4 regions of the Paenibacillus sp. MB22_1 genome follow, and region 2 is predicted to be linked to each of the others. Evidence: riboswitches for the same ligand, from Rfam matches in the RefSeq annotation. Region 2 holds a riboswitch; each other region holds the start of a gene.
The links. Region 2 has a riboswitch for thiamine pyrophosphate ahead of tenA (thiaminase II). Riboswitches for the same ligand answer to the same signal wherever they lie in the genome.
Positions count from the first base shown of each region.

Region 1: another riboswitch for thiamine pyrophosphate. It lies ahead of ACL02P_RS20610 (ABC transporter substrate-binding protein); the one in region 2 lies ahead of tenA (thiaminase II).
Region 3: another riboswitch for thiamine pyrophosphate. It lies ahead of ACL02P_RS02370 (thiamine phosphate synthase); the one in region 2 lies ahead of tenA (thiaminase II).
Region 4: another riboswitch for thiamine pyrophosphate. It lies ahead of ACL02P_RS12250 (ECF transporter S component); the one in region 2 lies ahead of tenA (thiaminase II).

Region 1 is NZ_JBLADV010000002.1:1,913,772-1,918,408, forward strand. It holds gene ACL02P_RS20600 (ABC transporter permease) at 1-493, opposite strand, end outside; gene ACL02P_RS20605 (MTH1187 family thiamine-binding protein) at 490-783, opposite strand; gene ACL02P_RS20610 (ABC transporter substrate-binding protein) at 841-1,878, opposite strand; TPP riboswitch at 2,067-2,176, opposite strand; gene ACL02P_RS20615 (cold-shock protein) at 2,483-2,683, shown strand; gene ACL02P_RS20620 (ISNCY family transposase) at 2,782-4,146, opposite strand; gene ACL02P_RS20625 (cold-shock protein) at 4,487-4,637, shown strand, end outside.
Region 2 is NZ_JBLADV010000001.1:1,052,854-1,057,490, reverse strand. It holds gene thiD (bifunctional hydroxymethylpyrimidine kinase/phosphomethylpyrimidine kinase) at 1-300, opposite strand, end outside; gene thiM (hydroxyethylthiazole kinase) at 297-1,145, opposite strand; gene tenA (thiaminase II) at 1,211-1,897, opposite strand; TPP riboswitch at 2,053-2,156, opposite strand; gene ACL02P_RS04825 (hypothetical protein) at 2,387-2,689, shown strand; gene ACL02P_RS04820 (hypothetical protein) at 2,803-2,925, shown strand; gene ACL02P_RS04815 (alpha-mannosidase) at 2,949-4,637, opposite strand, start outside.
Region 3 is NZ_JBLADV010000001.1:537,892-542,528, forward strand. It holds gene thiH (2-iminoacetate synthase ThiH) at 1-1,046, opposite strand, end outside; gene ACL02P_RS02360 (thiazole synthase) at 1,050-1,829, opposite strand; gene thiS (sulfur carrier protein ThiS) at 1,835-2,038, opposite strand; gene ACL02P_RS02370 (thiamine phosphate synthase) at 2,044-2,688, opposite strand; TPP riboswitch at 2,803-2,905, opposite strand; gene ACL02P_RS02375 (FUSC family protein) at 3,121-4,050, shown strand; gene ACL02P_RS02380 (hypothetical protein) at 4,586-4,637, opposite strand, start outside.
Region 4 is NZ_JBLADV010000002.1:134,937-139,573, forward strand. It holds gene ACL02P_RS12240 (energy-coupling factor transporter transmembrane component T family protein) at 1-26, opposite strand, end outside; gene ACL02P_RS12245 (ABC transporter ATP-binding protein) at 23-1,648, opposite strand; gene ACL02P_RS12250 (ECF transporter S component) at 1,648-2,253, opposite strand; TPP riboswitch at 2,362-2,473, opposite strand; gene asd (archaetidylserine decarboxylase) at 2,655-3,452, shown strand; gene ACL02P_RS12260 (hypothetical protein) at 3,495-4,430, opposite strand.

The DNA of each region.
Region 1 (4,637 bases), on a different contig from region 2:
TATCCGCCTTGGACGCACCGATCATTCGCATATAATCGAGCATCGCCCGATCCGTGCGGCTCAGTCCGTCCATGGCCGCCACGGTGACAGGGAAGAAGCAGACGAGCGTAATGACGATAATCTTCGGCAGGATGCCAAATCCAAACCAGATCATCAGCAGCGGCGCCAGCGCAATGGTTGGCACGTTTTGACTTAGGATGATCAGCGGATATAGCGACGCCTTCAGAAACGGGACATAATGCAGGACAAACGCCGTCAGCAAGCCTACGAGCGTCCCGATGGCAAAGCCGATAAACATCAGCCGCAGCGTCGCCGCCGTGTGTTCCCCTAAGCTGGCCGCACCGGCAGCCGCTTCACGACCGATATCCACCGGGCTGGGGAGAATCCACTTCTCGATGTGGAACCAGGCGGTAGCGCCCTGCCAGATCAGCAAAAACAAGATGACCGCCACGAGGGGCGGCCAGATGTTGTGCCAAAGGCTGCGGAGATTCATGGCCGATATTTTTCAATCAGCTTATCCATGCTGACGCCTTTGGGATTGTACGAAATTTTAATTTGCGAAATGATGCCCGTACTGCCGAACTCAATGACGGCTTCGTTCATTTTCTTCACGATGGCCAGCAGCTCGTCGAGATCCCCCTCCATGGTCGTCTCCAGGGGGTTCACCTGATATTTGACCCCGGATGCTTGAATCACTTCAATGGCCCGGTCTACATAGGGAATGACGTCTTCGCCGTTGGGTGTCTTCGGAATGATCTGAATGCTTAATAACGCGTTTGGCATGGGTGGGTTCATCCTTTCGAATAGGGATTTGGCATCATTGGGTTAAAGTATAGTAAATTATTCGCTTGGCAAAAACTCGTTGGTAAAAGCGGCATCTACGTCAAGCGGTTTTTCCAGCAGCTTGCGCTCAAACATCCAATCGGAGTAGTTCTGCCACACTTCTTTCTTCTGCTCGCCCCAGCGCGGAGCATCGTCCTTGTATTTCGGGCTCAGCCATTTTTGACTGGCCACCACCAGGTCCTTGTCGAGATCCGGTACGGCTTTCAACAGGATTTGCGCCGCTTCTTCCGGATGGTCGATCGCATAATTGTAACCTTTAGACACGGCCCGCATAAAAGCCTTTACCAGCTCGGGGTTGTCCTTGATCGTCTTCTCGTTTGTCACGAGTACCGGGGTGTAGTAGTCCAGCTTCTCGGAGAAATCCTTGACATACAGCATGTCGATCGGCTCGCCCCGCAGCTCGGCCTCAATGCCTGTCCAGGCGTAGAAAATCCAGGCAAAATCAATATCCCGCTTCACTGCCGTAAAATAATCGGCATCCCCGATATTAACGAATTTCACCTTGTTGACATCAGCGCCTTGCAGGTCCATGATCGATTGGATCACCGCTTGTTCCACCGGAGAGCCCCAGCCGCCGTAGGCTTTGCCTTCGAAGTCTTTAGGCGATTTAATATTCTTGTCTACGGGGGCAGCGAAGCCGGACGTATTGTGCTGAATGATCGCGGCAATCGAGACGAGCGGGACGCCTTGGATCCGGCTTTGCGTTACGTTCTCCTGCACGCTGACGCCAAACGGCACCTCTCCGGAGGCAACCATCGCCTCAGCACCGCCGGAACCGGGCAGGAGGATGTCCACATTCAGCCCTTCCTCGGCGAAATAGCCTTGATCCTTGGCGACGTAAAGCCCGGTGTGGTTCGTATTCGGGCTCCAGTCGAGCACGACTTTAACATCTTGCAGCTCTGTGTTAGAACCTTGATTTGGTGCGGCGGCTTCGGTATTTTGCCCGCTTGGGTTTCCGGCTTTCGCCTTCCCGGCGCTGTTCCCATTCGCTCCGCCGCAGGCGGACAATATCAGCAGCAAGCAACCGAGAAACATGGCCAGTGCGGTACGTACTTGAACTTTCACGACTTCTACTCTCCTTCGTTGGTGTAGATTTCCGCAGCTTGTTCTTGGTATAACCCTGGATGTGCGTCCTTAAGCGTAACTTCCAACTTCCGGATACAAAAAAACGTCCCGGATCCGGGACGCAATAGGCAATGGAAATGACATGTAAAATAAGTTCATCACCATGGTATGGCTCCCTACGCTGGCATTATCCAGATCAGGTTGAAGGGTCAGTATCTTGGAGGGATACACTCTCAGCCGGCCAATTCCAGCACCCCTGAACAATATGACTGCAGATTACATCTGTCATTATAGTTTTCGCCAACTGGATTTGTCCAGTCTTTCCGGACCAGCTTGCAAAAACCAGGGGATTTGCTTTTTATCTGGCAAAAGGATATAATGAGTTCAAATCATGGTTTTGAAAGAGGATATCATTCACGCATTGAAAAGGGTGTCACTTTATAAAACTGGAACTTTTTTCAATGTGTGAATTTTTTTTATACAAGTGGTGCATGTTCAATAAGGGTCAGCCTTTATTGAGCGACTTCTGTTAAAAAAATGAATCATGTTAATCTTGAAACAGGAGGTATTCCCCATGGAAACCGGAACAGTGAAATGGTTTAACGCTGAGAAAGGTTTTGGCTTCATCGAAGTGGAAGGCGGAAATGACGTATTCGTTCATTTCAGCGCAATCACCGGCGAAGGCTTCAAAACCCTCGACGAAGGCCAACGCGTACAATTCAACGTGGTTCAAGGCAACCGCGGCCCGCAAGCCGAGAACGTTGTAAAACTGTAAGTTAGTTAGTTGCTCCTGAAAAAGTCGATTTTCAAAAATAGTTTCGGGTTGCTGGCTGGGTTGTGAGGGAGAACTTTCCCTAATGATCGGTTTCCATGTTAGTTTTGGAGCATTTTTGCCGCTCTTTGCAGGTTGTGGGTCAGAATCCCGAAGCCGACCCAGCATTTTGAGCCGACAAAGCCCCGATACCTGCTGCGGTTCAAACCGTACTTCCGCTTGAGAAGACTAATCTTCGCTTCTCCAGCTGCACGGTAACGCTGCAAGTCTTTGAACCATAATTCGTTTTCGTACTCGGATCGGGCAATGCCTTTTTTGCCCTTTCGCGGCAAGCTAGCTCGCTTCACACCAAGTTCGGTAATGGCCGTTTCGTTCTTCTTGCTTGAGAAACCGCGGTCGGTCGCTACAGCTTGCGGCGCTTTGCCGAATTGCTTGATATGCGCCTGTACAGCGGGAACGAGCAGTTCATCATCCGAGGGGTTCCCCTCGTAGACAGCGTAGCCGGTCACAAAGCCACTTTCCGTCTCGTCGATTCGCACCTTGTAGCCGAACTCAGTTCCTTTGGCCAGCTTACCTTTCTTAATCGGTCTTGCTTCCGGGTCAAAGAAACTGACGATCCGATCTGCGATGATTCGATTGCCGGAAACGACCTGTTTGGCTTGTTCCAACAACTTGCCGGTTAGCGTGACCGCCTCGGTCAGTTTGGTTTTACTTTGTCGAAGAGCAGCTTTGCCCTTGTCTTGCAGTTTCTCGATAACGGCTTGCGCCTTGTTCACAACGTTCTCGGCTACTTCGATTACGCTCCCAGTGATCCGGTCAACTTCTTCCCAAGATTCACGGGTGCGGCGACGTAGAACTTTCGCGATGGACAGAATCTTTTCCTTGATTTCTGCCGTACGATCTTCAAAGCCTTGAACAGTGTGGGAGGCGACTTTCCGGATTTTCTGAATCGTTCGAGTGATGACTTTTACGCCATCTTGCAACAGCGTAGCGTCTGTCGGGTGATGGATGTCGGATTCCACAACCGTCGTATCCGTGCGCAATTTGCGGGTTTTCAGAACGGCTTTTTCCTCACACTGCTTTACGAGTGCGGCATTGATGTCTTCGACGATCTTGTCGCCGTAGCGTTTGCGGGCATAGATGAGCGTAGACGGGTCGGGCATCGGTTCGTCGATGGCAAACCGGCAGAACATTCGCCATGTGATGCTGTCACCGACTTCCTTCACGAGTGACTCGTAGCCCAAATTGTATTTATGCTTCAGGACCATAAGACGGATGTACTTTTCAATTGCAAGCGTAGGACGGCCGCTTTTCTTGCCTTTCGGGTGCAACTCAGTAAACGGTTGAAGAAAACGGTCGTCGTCCAGTAATTGATCTATGATTGCAAGCTCGACCGGCAACTTTCTAACAGATTCCGGGAGAATGGCATCCCAGATGGTCAATTGCTCGTCTCGAAGTTTCAACATTTTCTTCACCTCTTGGAAGGATTCCCGAGGGCTTCTGTTGAACTCCTATAGCAAAGGAATTCTTCCCTCGGGGTGTGGAACTTTGTTATCTCGTCAATAACAATTTCCATTTTGAGGTGCTGAATTCCTTTTAATTATGCTCAAAACACCCTGACTTTTTCAGGGGAAACTAGTTAGGAACTGCTCTTAATGCGTGCTCGCATTAAGGGCAGTTTTTCTTCGCGAAGATCATTCATGAGGTTAATTTTTCAGAAGTCCGCTTCTGATGGTACATATAAAGCTGCAACAATTACATCGATTCACCTGGTTGGAACGTTCACCTTGAAGAGGAGGGGAATTTATGAACTACCGTAAAAAGACGTTAGAGGAAATTCCTGAGGAAAATACGCCGGTATGGACCTGCACTAGCGATGACTGCAACGGGTGGATGCGGGACAATTTCACCTTTGAATATAGCCCCGTATGTCCGCTCTGCTCGTCCGAGATGGTCA
Region 2 (4,637 bases):
CCAGCCGAACGCGCGGATTTGCGCGGCCACCGCCCCAATGATTTCGGCGCTGAACAGCATTCCGGTCTTTAGCGCATCTACGCCGAGGTCGGAGCCAACCGCATCGATTTGCTCTGCCGCAGCTTCCGGAGGCAGCGGATAGACGTTGGACACGCCCAGCGTGTTCTGAACCGTCACGGCGGTGATCGCCGACATCCCGAATACACCCAGCTCCTGGAACGTTTTCAGGTCGGCCTGGATGCCAGCCCCGCCGCCGCTGTCCGACCCGGCAATCGTTAAGGCTCTAGCGATCTGGCTCATCCGACCCACCATCCGCCGGCTCCGGTCGCCTGAAATTCACGCACTGCCGCGTGCCCTTTGAGCGAGTGCGGGTGCAGCTTCGCCAGCTCGTCGAGGAACGCGATCTGGAAGCTGCCCGGGCCGGCCGAAGCCGTCCGCTCGGCGGCGCGGGACGCGGCAGCGCCATAGAACGCCAGCCCGGCGGTGCCGGCCAGCAGCAGATCGCGCTCCACCGCGGCGAAAGCCCCCAACACCGACGTCAGCAGGCAGCCCGTGCCGGTCACCTGGGTGAGCAGCGCGTCGCCGCCGCTCACGATCCGGCACTGCAGCCCGTCGGTGATGACATCTTCACGGCCGGTGATCGCCACGACCGTGTTCAGCGCCCGCGCGGCCCGCACCGCGAGCTCGGCCGCCTCGGCGCTCGCGGTGTCGCCGGCGTCGACGCCCTTGATCTCGCGGGATTCCCCGACGAGATGGGCGATCTCCGCCGCGTTGCCGCGCACGAGCGACACCTTCACCTCGCGCAGGATGCTCAGCGCCGACTCGGTCCGGAAGGCGGTAGCTCCCGCGCCCACCGGGTCAAGCAGCACCGGCACGCCGTGAGCGTTCGCCGACTGGCCGGCAAGGATCATCGCCTCCACCTGCGGCGTCGACAACGTGCCGATGTTAAGGACAAGCGCGCCGGCGATCTTGGCCATATCGGCCACCTCCTCCGGCGCATACGCCATGACCGGCGACGCGCCAAGCGCGTATAAGCCGTTCGCCGTAAAATTCGTGACAACCACGTTCGTGATGTTATGAACGAGCGGTTTCGTATTTTGCACCTTTTGCAGCACTTCGGATAGCTCTTTTTCCAGCAAACTCATATAAGTTCAACCTCTCTTTCGATCATTTGGCTTTGGGCATGGATGGATAGCGAATCGGCGCGGAGTTACAGCTGAAGCACCGGCACCGCAACCGGCCAATCTTCCAACCGATACGCCATATCCCAGAAGAGATATTCGAGCTGGCAGCTCTGCAAAAAATGCTCGGTCATGCGTTGACGCTCCGCCGCATTGGCGGTTTCCGCCCATTGGTCCAACGCCCGCATGAACTTCTCTGTGACGCCTCCTGCCCGTTGACCGTAGAAAGTGATCCACTCATAGTACGGATGCTCCGGCGTCGGCTGCACTTCCTCCAACAGCTTCTTGCCAATCTCCAGATAAGTCCACGGACAAGGCAGGAGCACGGCGTATATTTCTCCCAAACTTCCTTCGTGGGCCACCGTCAGCATATGACGGATATAATGATGAGCCGAAGGGGCTAGCGGAAAGCCTTGCAAATCTTCAAATTTCACCCCGGCCACCCGGCAAAAATTGTGATGCGGATGAATCTCACTGTTTAAAATGAAATCGATCTGTTGATTGAACAACGCAATCTCCTCGCGGGTCTGGCACTTGGAAATCGCGATCCCGTAAATTCGCATGTAAGCATTCAGATACTCAAAATCTTGCTTGACGTAATGAATGAGCTGTTCTTTCTGTAACCGGCCTTCCGCAATACCTCTGACAAAGGGATGATCAAATATCGCTTGATAAATTCCGTCCGCCTGCCTACGCAACTCTTGAGAAAATCCCAACTTCTCCACCTCCACAAATTTTGGCAAGGAAATCCTCTGAGAGGACAACGGCAAACCGAGCTGCCAGAGCACGCAAAAAAGCCGCTCCGTAGAGGGAGCGGCTGGATGAACCCTAGGCATACCGATATACTCATGGCAGCCTAAGCGCATGTCACTTGGGGCCGGCTCCACTTTCCTACGCTAGTATGAACTAGATCAGGTTCAAAGGGTCCAAGATGATCTCTTGTCTCAGCCGATGACGGCGCCCCTAGTGGATTTCCTATGCAATTCAATTATTACTCTACCGGTCCCTGCCTGGATTGTCAATCCCGTCCAGATGGTGGAATAGGTGGATCGTTTGCATCTCTTCGTCTACACCAACCCCGCGCGGTTGCATAGCATAAATAACAGGGCACTCCTAGGAATCGATTTAGGATCGATTTCGGGATCGGTTCGACCTGTTCCCCATGACAAGCAACTGGACTCCATCAAGTTAAGGAAGGTAAAGCCATGAACTCAGCCGGAAAGAACAAGTCCTCGTCTTCCAGCAAGAAGAACGGCAAAAAAGGCGGCTTCCGGCCTAAAACCCCGGAATACACCGTAGCTGCGCTGCTGCTCTCCGGCAAACTACGCGTGGATTCCGTCCAGTTATACCGAAACGCGACCATGTTCGTCTCCTTGGTTGGCGAGTACAAAACGATCAGCAGCGACGCGAACGCCGATAAACTGCTGAATTTCCTCAATGAAAACGGGGATCTCACCATCAACGACATCATTAATGCCATGAAGAAAAAAGCGGACAGTTCCTCCTAATGCTGGCGTTCGTTGTCGTAAGCCGGAGTTGCTCCAAATGCCTGTTCATTTCAGCGGACGCCAAATGGAGATTGTACGCTTTGAACTTAATTACGATTACGGGGGTTTGCCACATGGGTCAATTTGACGGCGAAGGTTTTTCCGAATGGATTGTGATCATTATTCTGGTGGTTTTATTTTTCTATGGTTCCAACGATATTGAAACGCTAACAGGCGCCCCCACTTCCGACAACTGAGGAGGCGCCCGTTTCGCCCATCTTTATTTCAACTGAAGACGAATCGTCTTGATTTCATAAGGCGTCACTGTCAGCTCAATCGTATCTGCGGAGGACAGCTCTCCGGCCGGACGTTCCATCAGGTCGGTTTCCTGCCAGGACGCCACGGGCACTCCGACGTGTAACCGGACGCGGCCCCGGCCGCCCTTATATTCATGGAAACGGACGATCACGCTATCGTCGTCTTCCGCTTTTTTCACCGCATCGATGACGACATCCGCACTGCCGCTCGTTTGGAGCAAGGAAAACGACGGAGTATGAGCCGTACCTGGCGTAGCGTATACCGGTTGATTCAGGAGCGCTGCCGCCTGCACGGTACCGCCTTCGGACCAATCCCCCTCATGCGGATACAGCGCATACGTAAATTCATGCTCGCCGCGATCCGCCTGCGGGTCTGGGTACGTTGCCGATTTCAGCAGCGACAGGCGTATCACATGATCCTTAATGTCATGCCCGTACTTGCAATCATTCAGCAGACTAACCCCATAGCCGCGCTCCGACAAATCCACCCATTGATGCCCGACCGTTTCGAAGCGGGCGAAATCCCACGACGTGTTCCAATGCGTTGGGCGCTTCACGTTGCCATACTGAATGTCGTAAGTCGCTTCCGTCGCCCGAATGTCCACTGGAAAAGCAACCTTCAGCAGCTGCTGACGTTCCTGCCAATCCACCCAAGTCCGGAAATCGATCCGCCGGTTATCGGCATACAGAATCATCTGCTGGCGAATCGTCGAGCTCATGTACGTCCAGGTAAATGTGACGACAGCCCGCAGCGTACCGGTAACGACCTTGCATTCTTGGAGTTGCTCAACCTCGCGCTGCTTCTCCTGATAGAACACATCGATGTCCCAAGCCTCAAACATTTTGGGCTTATCCTCAAACACCTGCAGCACGTTGCCCCGTTCGCCGGAAGCCAGCACTTCACGGCCAGCGACGCGGTCGAAGATGGAGATCAGCTGCCCGCGGTCGTTCCACTCAATGTTATAAATCGGAGTTTCGATCCCGTTTGGCCGCGCTTTAAACGGTTCGCTTGTCACCGCGTTATTTGCTTGCCCGTCCTTCTTACGTTGGATCGTTACAAAGCCAAGCGGCGGCACGTTCTCCACGCGTACCCACACGGTCGTCCCGTCGAATTCGGATTGCAGCTCTTGCCCATCCGCTTGAATCCACTGTGTTCCCGTGTCTGTGTCTTGACCTTCCAAGGCAACCAGTCCGGTAAACGGCCAAGAGGACGGATTCCACACGGTATACGTATCCCCCGCATCGCTCGTCAAGGCTTGAATGGCCTGCTCCCGGCACGACTCCAGCAGCGATTCAGCTTGGGCATACTCCTCCTTGGAATCGCGGTATACCTCTGGAATGGACGAGCCCGGGATGATGTCATGGAACTGGTTGCGCAGGATCGTTTTCCAGCTTTCGTCCAGCTTGGCCTTCGGATAGGCCTCCCAGTTTCCGCAGCCCGCAAGCAACGCCTGCAAGCTAAGCAGCCATTCGGCGTCCCGGGACAGCAGCTCCAGCTTCCGGTTCATTTTTTTATTGTACGCCTGGCTGGTATAGGTTCCCCGGTGGTACTCCAGGTACAACTCGCCGTCCCACGTATGGACGTAACGATCCGCTGCTTCCACTGTCTCATGCAGCTTCGCAAAAAAATCGTCCGCCCTTCCGGTCGTCAC
Region 3 (4,637 bases), 510 kb from region 2:
TCCCGGATTTCGGCTACGCTACGCTCATCGGATATTTGAAACTGCGGGGTGCCTCCGCCTTGGGAATGGCCCCCAACTGCCGTGGATACGCCGGCCGACATCTTGGTAACGCCAAGGTGAACCAGCCTGTCGCGTAATCGGGCAGGCTCCCGGCTGGATAAGGTGATCCCGGCCCGCGGCAGAAAGAGACGGTAGGCGAGCGTCACCTGCACCAAAGCCCGATCGGTCACCTGGGCATCCGGTTCGTAATCTCCGAGAAAAGGGCGGAACCGCGGGATCGACAAGCTGATCTCACACCCCGGATACTTGGTTTGTAAATAATCCGCATGCATGGCTGCAAAAAAGGCTTCCTGTCTCCAATCGTACAAGCCAAGTAATGCACCGATATTAACGGACCGATAGCCTGCAGCACAGCCGCGCTCAGGGGCATCCAGCCGATTTCGATAATTGCGCTTGGGTCCTTTCAGATGGAGCTTGGTATACGTTTCCCGGTGGTAGACCTCTTGAAATACCGTCAGGCTGTCTACACCTACCGCGCCTAACTCCTGATATTCGGAGACGGACAGCGGGTTGACCTCAATGCCTATGGAGGAAAAATACTTGCGCAGCACCTTCACGCAATCCTTTAAGTATTCGACCGGGGAATCTTTGCGGGATTCACCGGTTAACAGCAGGATATGACGGATGCCGGTAGCGGCAATCGCCGCGGCTTCCCGTTCGACCTCTTGCATATCTAATTTTTTTCGCGGAAAGTCATAGATCGAGCTAAAGCTGCAATACTCACAGTGGTTTACGCAATAATCGGACACATACATCGGGGTAAACAACTGGATCACGTTTCCGAACTGGCTTTGGGTGATCCGCTGAGCCCGTTGGGCCATCTCCTCCAAATGTCTATCGGCCGCCGGTGACAGCAAGGCTAACAGATCCTCCCCATCAAGCTTAGGCTTGCTAAGCGCCCGCCGTACATCTGCATCGCTGTAACCTTGCAGCCGCTGTGGAAAGGGGAAGCCTTCCCAGGATTGGATTTTGTCATAAAAGCTCATCACTTAGGCCCCCACTTCATCCAGAAACCCGGTCAGCGGGGAGGAGGCCACGGCGTTTTGCTCCACCGGCCCTAGTCCGGCCAAATGAGCTAGTCTGCCGGCCACTACGGCTGCGCGGAACGCTTCGGCCATCCCCAGCGGATCGCGGGCGGTCGCAATCGCTGTGTTCAAGAGGACCGCCGCCGCTCCCATTTCCATCGCTTCTGCCGCCTCAGACGGCTTACCGATGCCGGCGTCAACGATCACCGGCAGGCCTGCTTCCTCGATCAGGATCTGAATCAGTTCCTTCGTCCGCAGACCGCGGTTACTGCCAATCGGTGAACCGAGCGGCATGACGGCAGCGGCTCCTGCATCCCTTAGCCGGAGAGCAGCCGACAAATCCGGGCTCATATAAGGAAGGACAACGAACCCTTCCGCGGCCAATATCTCGGTTGCTTTAATGGTTTCCACGTTGTCTGGCAGCAAATAACGTTGATCCTGGATGACCTCCAGTTTGATCCAATTGCCCATATCCGCCGCCCTAGCCAATCTGGCGATGCGGATCGCCTCTTCCGCGTTACGGGCGCCGGAGGTGTTCGGCAGCAGCGTCATATGCGAAGGGATATGATGCAGCAGATTTTCCTCTTCCCAATCGGGATTCACTCTTCTTAAAGCGACGGTGATGACCTCTGCTCCTGAACGCTCGATCACTTCGGGAATTAAGGTGTTGCGGTTATATTTGCCGGTACCGATAAATAAACGGCTGGACAAAGCCTTGCCGCCAATATGGAATAAGTCCTGCATGCTGATCAGCCTCCCCCTACAAAATGGACTAGCTCAATGCGATCTCCATCAGATAACTGGATAACGGCATAGTCTTCCTTTCGCACAACCGTACCGTTTAGTTCAACCAACAGCTTCCGGTCCCTCCATGGGGGGTCCGCTAATAAATCGGCCAGTGTGACACAGCTTTCGTTTAACGTCGTCTCCTTCCCATTCAGACGAACCTGCACGTGGTTCACCTCCTTTCCAGCCAAGCTGCTTGCATCGCCTTGCGGTAAGCTTGGGCTTCTTCTGCCGGGTCCGGTGCATGAAACAACCTTGTCATGACGGCAATCCCTTGAGCGCCGCAGCGGATGATCTCTCCCGCTTGATCCGGTCGGATGCCTCCAATGGCGATCATCGGAACCGGGCAAGCCTTCGCCGTAGCAGTTAATGCCGCCAGCCCTCTGCCGGGAAGTCCGGGTTTGCTGGAGGTATCGTACACATGTCCGAACAGGCAATAATCCGCTCCATCTACGGCGGCCTGCACCGTTTCTTCCACCGAATGAACCGACCTGCCCAAGCGCATCCCGCTGGCTAACGGACGAGCGGAGTCCACCGGAAGACTATGGCCGGCTAAGTGGACATTCACTGCCCGCGCGGCCAAGGCCACGTCCAGCCGATCGTTCACGACAATTTTGTTCAGCGGAATGCCTGATTCGAACATTTGTTGAATGATCTCCAGCTGACCTTTCGCGGTGAGCTGCTTATCCCGCACATGAATGTAATCCAAGTAGGGAAGGGCCTTGAGGGATACCCTGAGCAGTTCGGATACGTGGATGGGAGAGATGGAGATCAGATGCAGTTCGGGTGCGGTTAGCGTTAATTTTTGGCTCGTCATATTCATCCCCTCTCAGGTTAGAAATCCAATGCAAAAAAGCCCCCTCCGTAAGGAGGGGGCTAAGTTCAGCAACAGAATGTATAAGCCTAAATAGACCTATTTTCCGGTTCATGTATGCTTTACTCTCCACTTCCCTACGCAGGTCTTAACCCGTTCAGGTTCAAAGGGTCCGAATCTTTCGATTCATCTCAGCCTTGCGGCTCCCCTAGTGTCGATCGATTTAGAATTGTCATGTTTACTATACACGGGGATCCAGATAATTACAACCGTTGAATTGGATTGGTGTTAAGCTGCCTGCTTTAAGCCGTTTCCAAGAAATTTTCATGAAAATGTCACGATTTATCGCAAAAATAGCCGTTTTGTGATGTTTAATTAAATTGAAGCGAATTAAAAACATCCTCTATAATACGGTCGGAGCTTGATTGGGGAGTGATGAGATTGAAATGGACGATTGGTTTACGCAATCTCAAGACAGGGCTAGCCATCTGTTTGTGTGTGATCGTTGCAGCGTTATTGCGCTTGGAGTATCCTTTTTACGCCGCGATCGCAACGATCATTTCCATGGAAAATTCGGTCACCAACTCATTTACGGCCGGGAAACATCGGACGATGGGGACGTTTGTTGGGGCGATCGTGGGTGCAGGTTTCGCCATGATTGAGCCTGGGAACGCGGTGTATTGCGCGTTAGGCGTCATCGTCGTAATCTATGTCTGCAATTTGCTGAAATGGAATAAGTCAATATCCATCGGGTGTATCGTTTTTTTAGCTATCATGTTGAATCTTCAGCCGGGTGAAAGTCCGATTTTTTATGGGATTAACCGGATCACAGACACATTGGTTGGTATTGCTGTTGCTGTGATCGTCAATTTGGTCGTCTTCCCCCCTAAACATGAGGCCGATTTGGAAAAGGCGCGGAAAGCCGTCGCTAAGCGGATGGCCGATTTATTCGGGCAGATCACGACGTGCCGGGAAGTCGTCGATTTGGAGAGTTTTCGTGCGGAGCTAGGTTGCCTGGAGAAATATTATCAGCTTTGCAAAGAGGAATTCCATCTGACTCGAGATCTCAGCGAATCGATGGAGCACATCGGCAAAGAAATTGAATCCTATCGCCATATCTATGAGCATTTGGTGATTTTGCAGCAGCTGCTTGCCGAGCATCGACTGTTGCTGGTCGAGGCCGATCATGAACGGAGCGACTCAGCAGAGGTAGGAAACCGTAGTGAAGAGCAGCAGTACAAGATCGAAACCGTCTATGAGTACCACGCGGATTGGATATACGCTGAGCTGCAGAAGCTGGGATTACCGCTTCCGATTAAGGAGCGGGGTCGTTTCCAGACGAAAGCGGAGCTTAAAATATCGTAACGTGGGTATGGTGCCTACGATTTTCTAACGAACAGGTAGAAAGGGGATGTCCCAAGAGCCGTTAAAGGCTTCTGGGGCATCCCTGCTTTTTTAAGCAAAATAGTGTCCTGATGGCACCAAGAAAACCGAAATGGGCATCAGCCTCTTCCGGTGTGATGCTGACCACAGGCACGTTTAATTGCCGCCCGATGACAGCAGCGATTTCGCGAAGCTGAATGCCTTCGTCGCCGGCACCAAGCAACCGTGAACCCGCTGGGGCGGACTCTACATCCGCTAGTATGAAAAAGAAGGGTTGCTGGATGAGATTGATGAAAATCAAAGGCTTTTAGTGGATCAGAGCCCTCTTCCAGCCATAGCTCATATACCAAGAGATTCGCGGGAAAAAGATATTTAGTAAAGCAAGAAGGACAAATAAAAATAAAAAGACTCCCATTACTAACCAACTCCTTAAAAAACAATACGTTAAGTATCGGAAATTGTTTCAAGGATTGTTTTTATACAGTAAAAAAGGAGTGTACTAGCAGTTTTTGGCCTGTTAGAATCTAAAGGAGAAGAAAAGAAGGAGTCCTACGATGATGACGAGAGTG
Region 4 (4,637 bases), on a different contig from region 2:
CGCTTCGGGGTCAGAAAACGCCTCATCTTGATATCACCGCCTCTGGACCGAAACTCCCGTGTTGTTTGATTTTCGCGGAGGTGGTATCCGCTCCCCGTCCGGCCGATCCATTTGATCCAGGTGACTCACCGGCACCTGCCGGAGATCGATCCACCCGCCGGGTCAACCGCTGCGACGTTAGCCGTCCGTCCCGCACCTCCCAATGCTGGGTGGCCACCTGCTCCGCAATCCGCTCTTCATGGGTAACCATAAGAATCGCCGTCCCGCGCCGGCGCAACGCCTCGCATAGCTGCAGGATGGCGAACGTGTTCGCCGCATCCTGGCCGAAGGTCGGCTCATCTAGCAACAGCAGCCGTTGCTCGCGCACCGCAGCCGCAGCCACGCTAAGACGCCGCTTCTGGCCCAGCGACAACTGGTAAGGATGCCGCATCTCCAAGCCGGTTAGACCAAACTGCTCCAGATACGCCGTCACCCGACGGTTCAGCGCATCGTCGCCAAGTCCGTCCTCCCTCAGCGAGAAGGCGACTTCGTCCACCACCCGATCGGCGACAAACTGAAACTCCGGATTCTGGAACACAAATCCGATCTCACGAGCGGTCGACTCCAGCATTCGTCTGCGGGCACGGCGGCTGAGCTTCCCTGTCTCGATCCGCTTTCCCTGCAGCACGAATGCTCCCTCTGATGGCAACAAGCCGATCAGGCTGAGCAACAGCGAGCTTTTCCCAGCACCGTTAGGTCCTGTGATCGCAATCCAATCCCCGGGATACACGGCGGCTTGCCCGACTTCAATCACCGGCCGCCCTTGCCGGAACCCGCAAAAATCGGTCAGTTCCACGGCGGCAAGTCCATCCAATCGCCGTTCATCCTTCACCGGCTCTAGCAATCGACGGCCGGCTTCGGTGGCAAAATACGCCTCCCAGACGCCGGGATACCAGATCCCAAACTCAATGAGCTCGGAACGGTACGTGTCAAACACTACGTCCGGTGCCCCCTCGCCCAGCACCTGCCCGTCCGGTCCAAACAACACGACGCGGTCAACGAGACCCAGTGCCGTCAACTCCTCGATCCGGTGCTCCACGATAATCAAGGTGCGATCCTCGGCCACCTTGGCGATCGCTTGCCAGATTTGCTCGCGGCCCTGCGGGTCCAGCAAAGCCGAAGGCTCATCCAGCAGCAGCACCTCCGGATCGCCAAGCAGCACCGATGCGAGCGCCAACCGTTGCTTCATCCCTTGGGACAGCGAATCGATCGGCACATGGATCTCAGGCAGGTCCAGGCCCACCTTGGCCAATGCGGCCTGCATCCGCGCGGGCATATCCTGCTTCGGCACGCCTAAATTTTCTAAGGCAAAAGCCAACTCCTCATCCACATAAGGCATACAAAACTGCGTATCCGGATCCTGGAACAGAAAGCGCCACGACGAGGGAAGCTGCTGCGCGGACGTGCGCATCGGAATCTCTACCAAGTCTGGAATGATGCCGCTCAGCACCTGGAGCAGCGTCGATTTGCCGCATCCGCTGGGACCCAGCAGCAGCACATGCTCCCCGCGCCGCACCGAGAAATCCAAATCCTTAAACACAAACCGGTCTTCACCCGGGAACTTGAGCCGCAGCTCCCGGACCTCAGCTGCCGTCGTTTCCTTCCGCATCAGTCATTCAACGCCGCATAGTCTTTCGGATCAACCGGTCGCAGCAGCGTCGTAACCCCTGTCGCCTCTACGGCCTTCACGACGGCATAAGCGAAGTACCCGCAGATCAGCGCCGAGCTGACGGCCCGCATCGCATATTTGGCGGTCAAGAGCCATGGCTCGTAATCCTGCACATATCCGTAGAAGAAATCCGGGATAACCGAACCCACGGCAGCTCCGATCCCGGCTAATGCAGCAACGGAGCCGGAAAATTTCCGATACCGGAACGCAGCGAACACCAGCTCCGCCCCTAAGCCTTGCAGCACGCTGTAAAGAATCAGCTGAACTCCCCATTCGCTGCCGAACAAAATTTCCACATGGGCCGCAGCGACCTCCGCGATCAACGCCACCCCCGGTTTGCGGATCAGCAAGAACACCAGCGTTGCAGCCAGGAACCACATTCCGTACACCAGTTCATCGGCCTGGAAGAACAGGGGGGAGAACAAATTGTACACCGAGCTCCAGAAGTGATACACCACGCCCAGCACCAACGAAACCAACACCGTCACCAGCACATCGCTTAGCTTGAGGCCACGCCCCGTTCTTTTTTGAACAACCTCCGACATCTTCATCTCTCCTCTTGATCATTTGGTTTAAATCCTCGCATCGTAAAAAAAACCGCCTGAATAAGCTCAGACGGCGGTCAGGTCACGGGGGCGCACGTAGGCACAAAAAGTCCCGGACGATCGATTCTCTACGCTGGCATTATCCAGATCAGATTAACGGTCCGCGGCGCAATATGCCGCTATCTCAGCCTGATTCGCTCAAGCCCCCGTATCCCTATGCGATTGATATAAACATACACCAACTCCGCCCAGGCATCAAGCCTAAATTTGTACAAATCTGTAAACTAGGAGTTACCCGTCCTGTATTGATTTCGGCCTGATTCTGTGTCAAGATAAGCGGAAGTGGCAACGAATTCATCAATACCAATGCAGCATTACTGGACAGACTAGGAGGATGCGATTTGGCCGCGACATGGATGAAATGGATGACAGAGCTCTCCTCCCGGAAATGGTTATCCCGGTTGATGGGCAAGTTCTCCCATTCGGGGGTTAGCCGAGCAATGATCCCTTTTTTCGCAAAATCGTATGGCATTCCGCTGCATGAAGCGGAGAAGGAGCTTCGGGAATATCGCACGTTAAACGAGTTCTTCACCCGCAAATTAAAGCCGGGCATGCGCCCGCTGCACGCGGAGCCGGGAGTGATGATCAGTCCAGTGGACGCGCTGATTACGTTTATGGGCGAGGTGCAATCCGGCACGATCTTGAACGTCAAAGGACAGGATTATTCCTTGGAAGCGCTGCTGGACGGCTCCCCTCGTGTAGAATTGTACAAACACGGTTACGCCTTTGTTCTTTATCTGAGTCCTACCGATTATCACCGGATTCACGCACCCGTGACGGGCAAGAAGCTGGAATGCGAGCACATCAAAGGCCGGGTCTACCCGGTGAACGATTTTGGCATGCGCCATATGAAGAAGGTGTTGTGCCGAAACGAACGCTTGATCACTTACATTTCCCACGACTATGGGGAAATCGCCCTCGTGAAGGTCGGCGCGATGAACGTGAGCAGCATCCAGTACACCGACCCTTCGGTAAAATCCTGGGAGCAAGGCGACGACCTGGCTTATTTCGAGTTTGGATCCACCGTCGTTCTGCTCACCCAGAACGGCACCTTCACCCCATTGCCTGAACTTGCGCCCGGACAGAAGGTACGGATGGGCGAAGCGCTGGGCCGGTTTAACTCCGCAAAACCAAGCTAATTCAGTGATCATCGCCCGCCGGCTTCGGCCGGCTCTTCCCCTTTATTGCACCGTAATGCTGCCGATGGAAGTCTCCAGCGCGACCAACGGCCCTCCGCCGCCTCGCTCGCTTCGTCCCTTCGCGGCTCCAATGACTTCGCCCAGTTCGCTGGACGTTTCGAGATCGCAGTCTAACGACGGATCAAGCGTTGCCGTGATGCTGCCAACATCGGTGATGGCTTGAAGCTGACCGCCCGTATCCAGCGTGAGAATATCTAGATTGATGCTGCCGGTGGCTGTACGGATCGATGAATCCCCGGACAGACGGGCATCCTCGACCCGAATCGACCCGACCTCTCCCTTCAGCCGGTAGGTTCCCGTAAGCCCGCTCGCCGCGATCTCCCCGACATGGTTCGTGACTTCAAACTCCTGAATCCCGGCAGGGACCTCAACGACATAATCGATGCGGAATTCGGTAAAATGCAGCTCCTTCTGCGCCCAATCCCATAAATTTTGGTCCGGCGCGCCTTTGGCGTGCACGCGCACCTGAGCCGTATTGCCCTGAGAGGTGACGGTCACCTCGCTCTGTTCAAACAACGTATCCAGCTTCTCCTTACGTGCCGGCAGATCCGCGGCCTGGATGGTCGCTTTCACCACGAACTGATCGGACGTGCCTTCCTTCAACTCAAGACGCCCTACGGCATTCTCCAGCTGCAGCTTGCTGGCGTTGCCGATGGCTTCGCTTGTCGAAAGGTCATACGAGCGTCCCGTGAACGTCAAATCGTCCTTCCACTCGTCTGCGGCCAGCGCCACCGACTGCTGCACGGATGCCGCGGTCTCGCTGATCGATTGGCTTATCGAATCAACGGTATTCCCCAAGGTCTGCCCCCATTGCTGCTGCAGCGTTTCATTTTCCGCCGGACCGCAACCTGAAGCCAGGGCCAGAAGTACGGCCGATGCCGCCAGCCATGCGATTTGGGATGTACGTTTCTTTCGCATTTTCGTCCTCCTTCTATTTCCATCTATCCTGAGCTTATATCAAGGTTCCCGTGAACCACCACAGGCGCGGGACCGGTTTGCTCCCTAGACTTTGGTCAAGGAGACGGTTCGCAGGGCAAGCGGAAAAACCGCCGAGCATGAAGCCCGGCGGTCGATAAATGAAGCTTATTTAACTTTAGGGTGGGTTGGGTTAGATTAGAGTAGCCT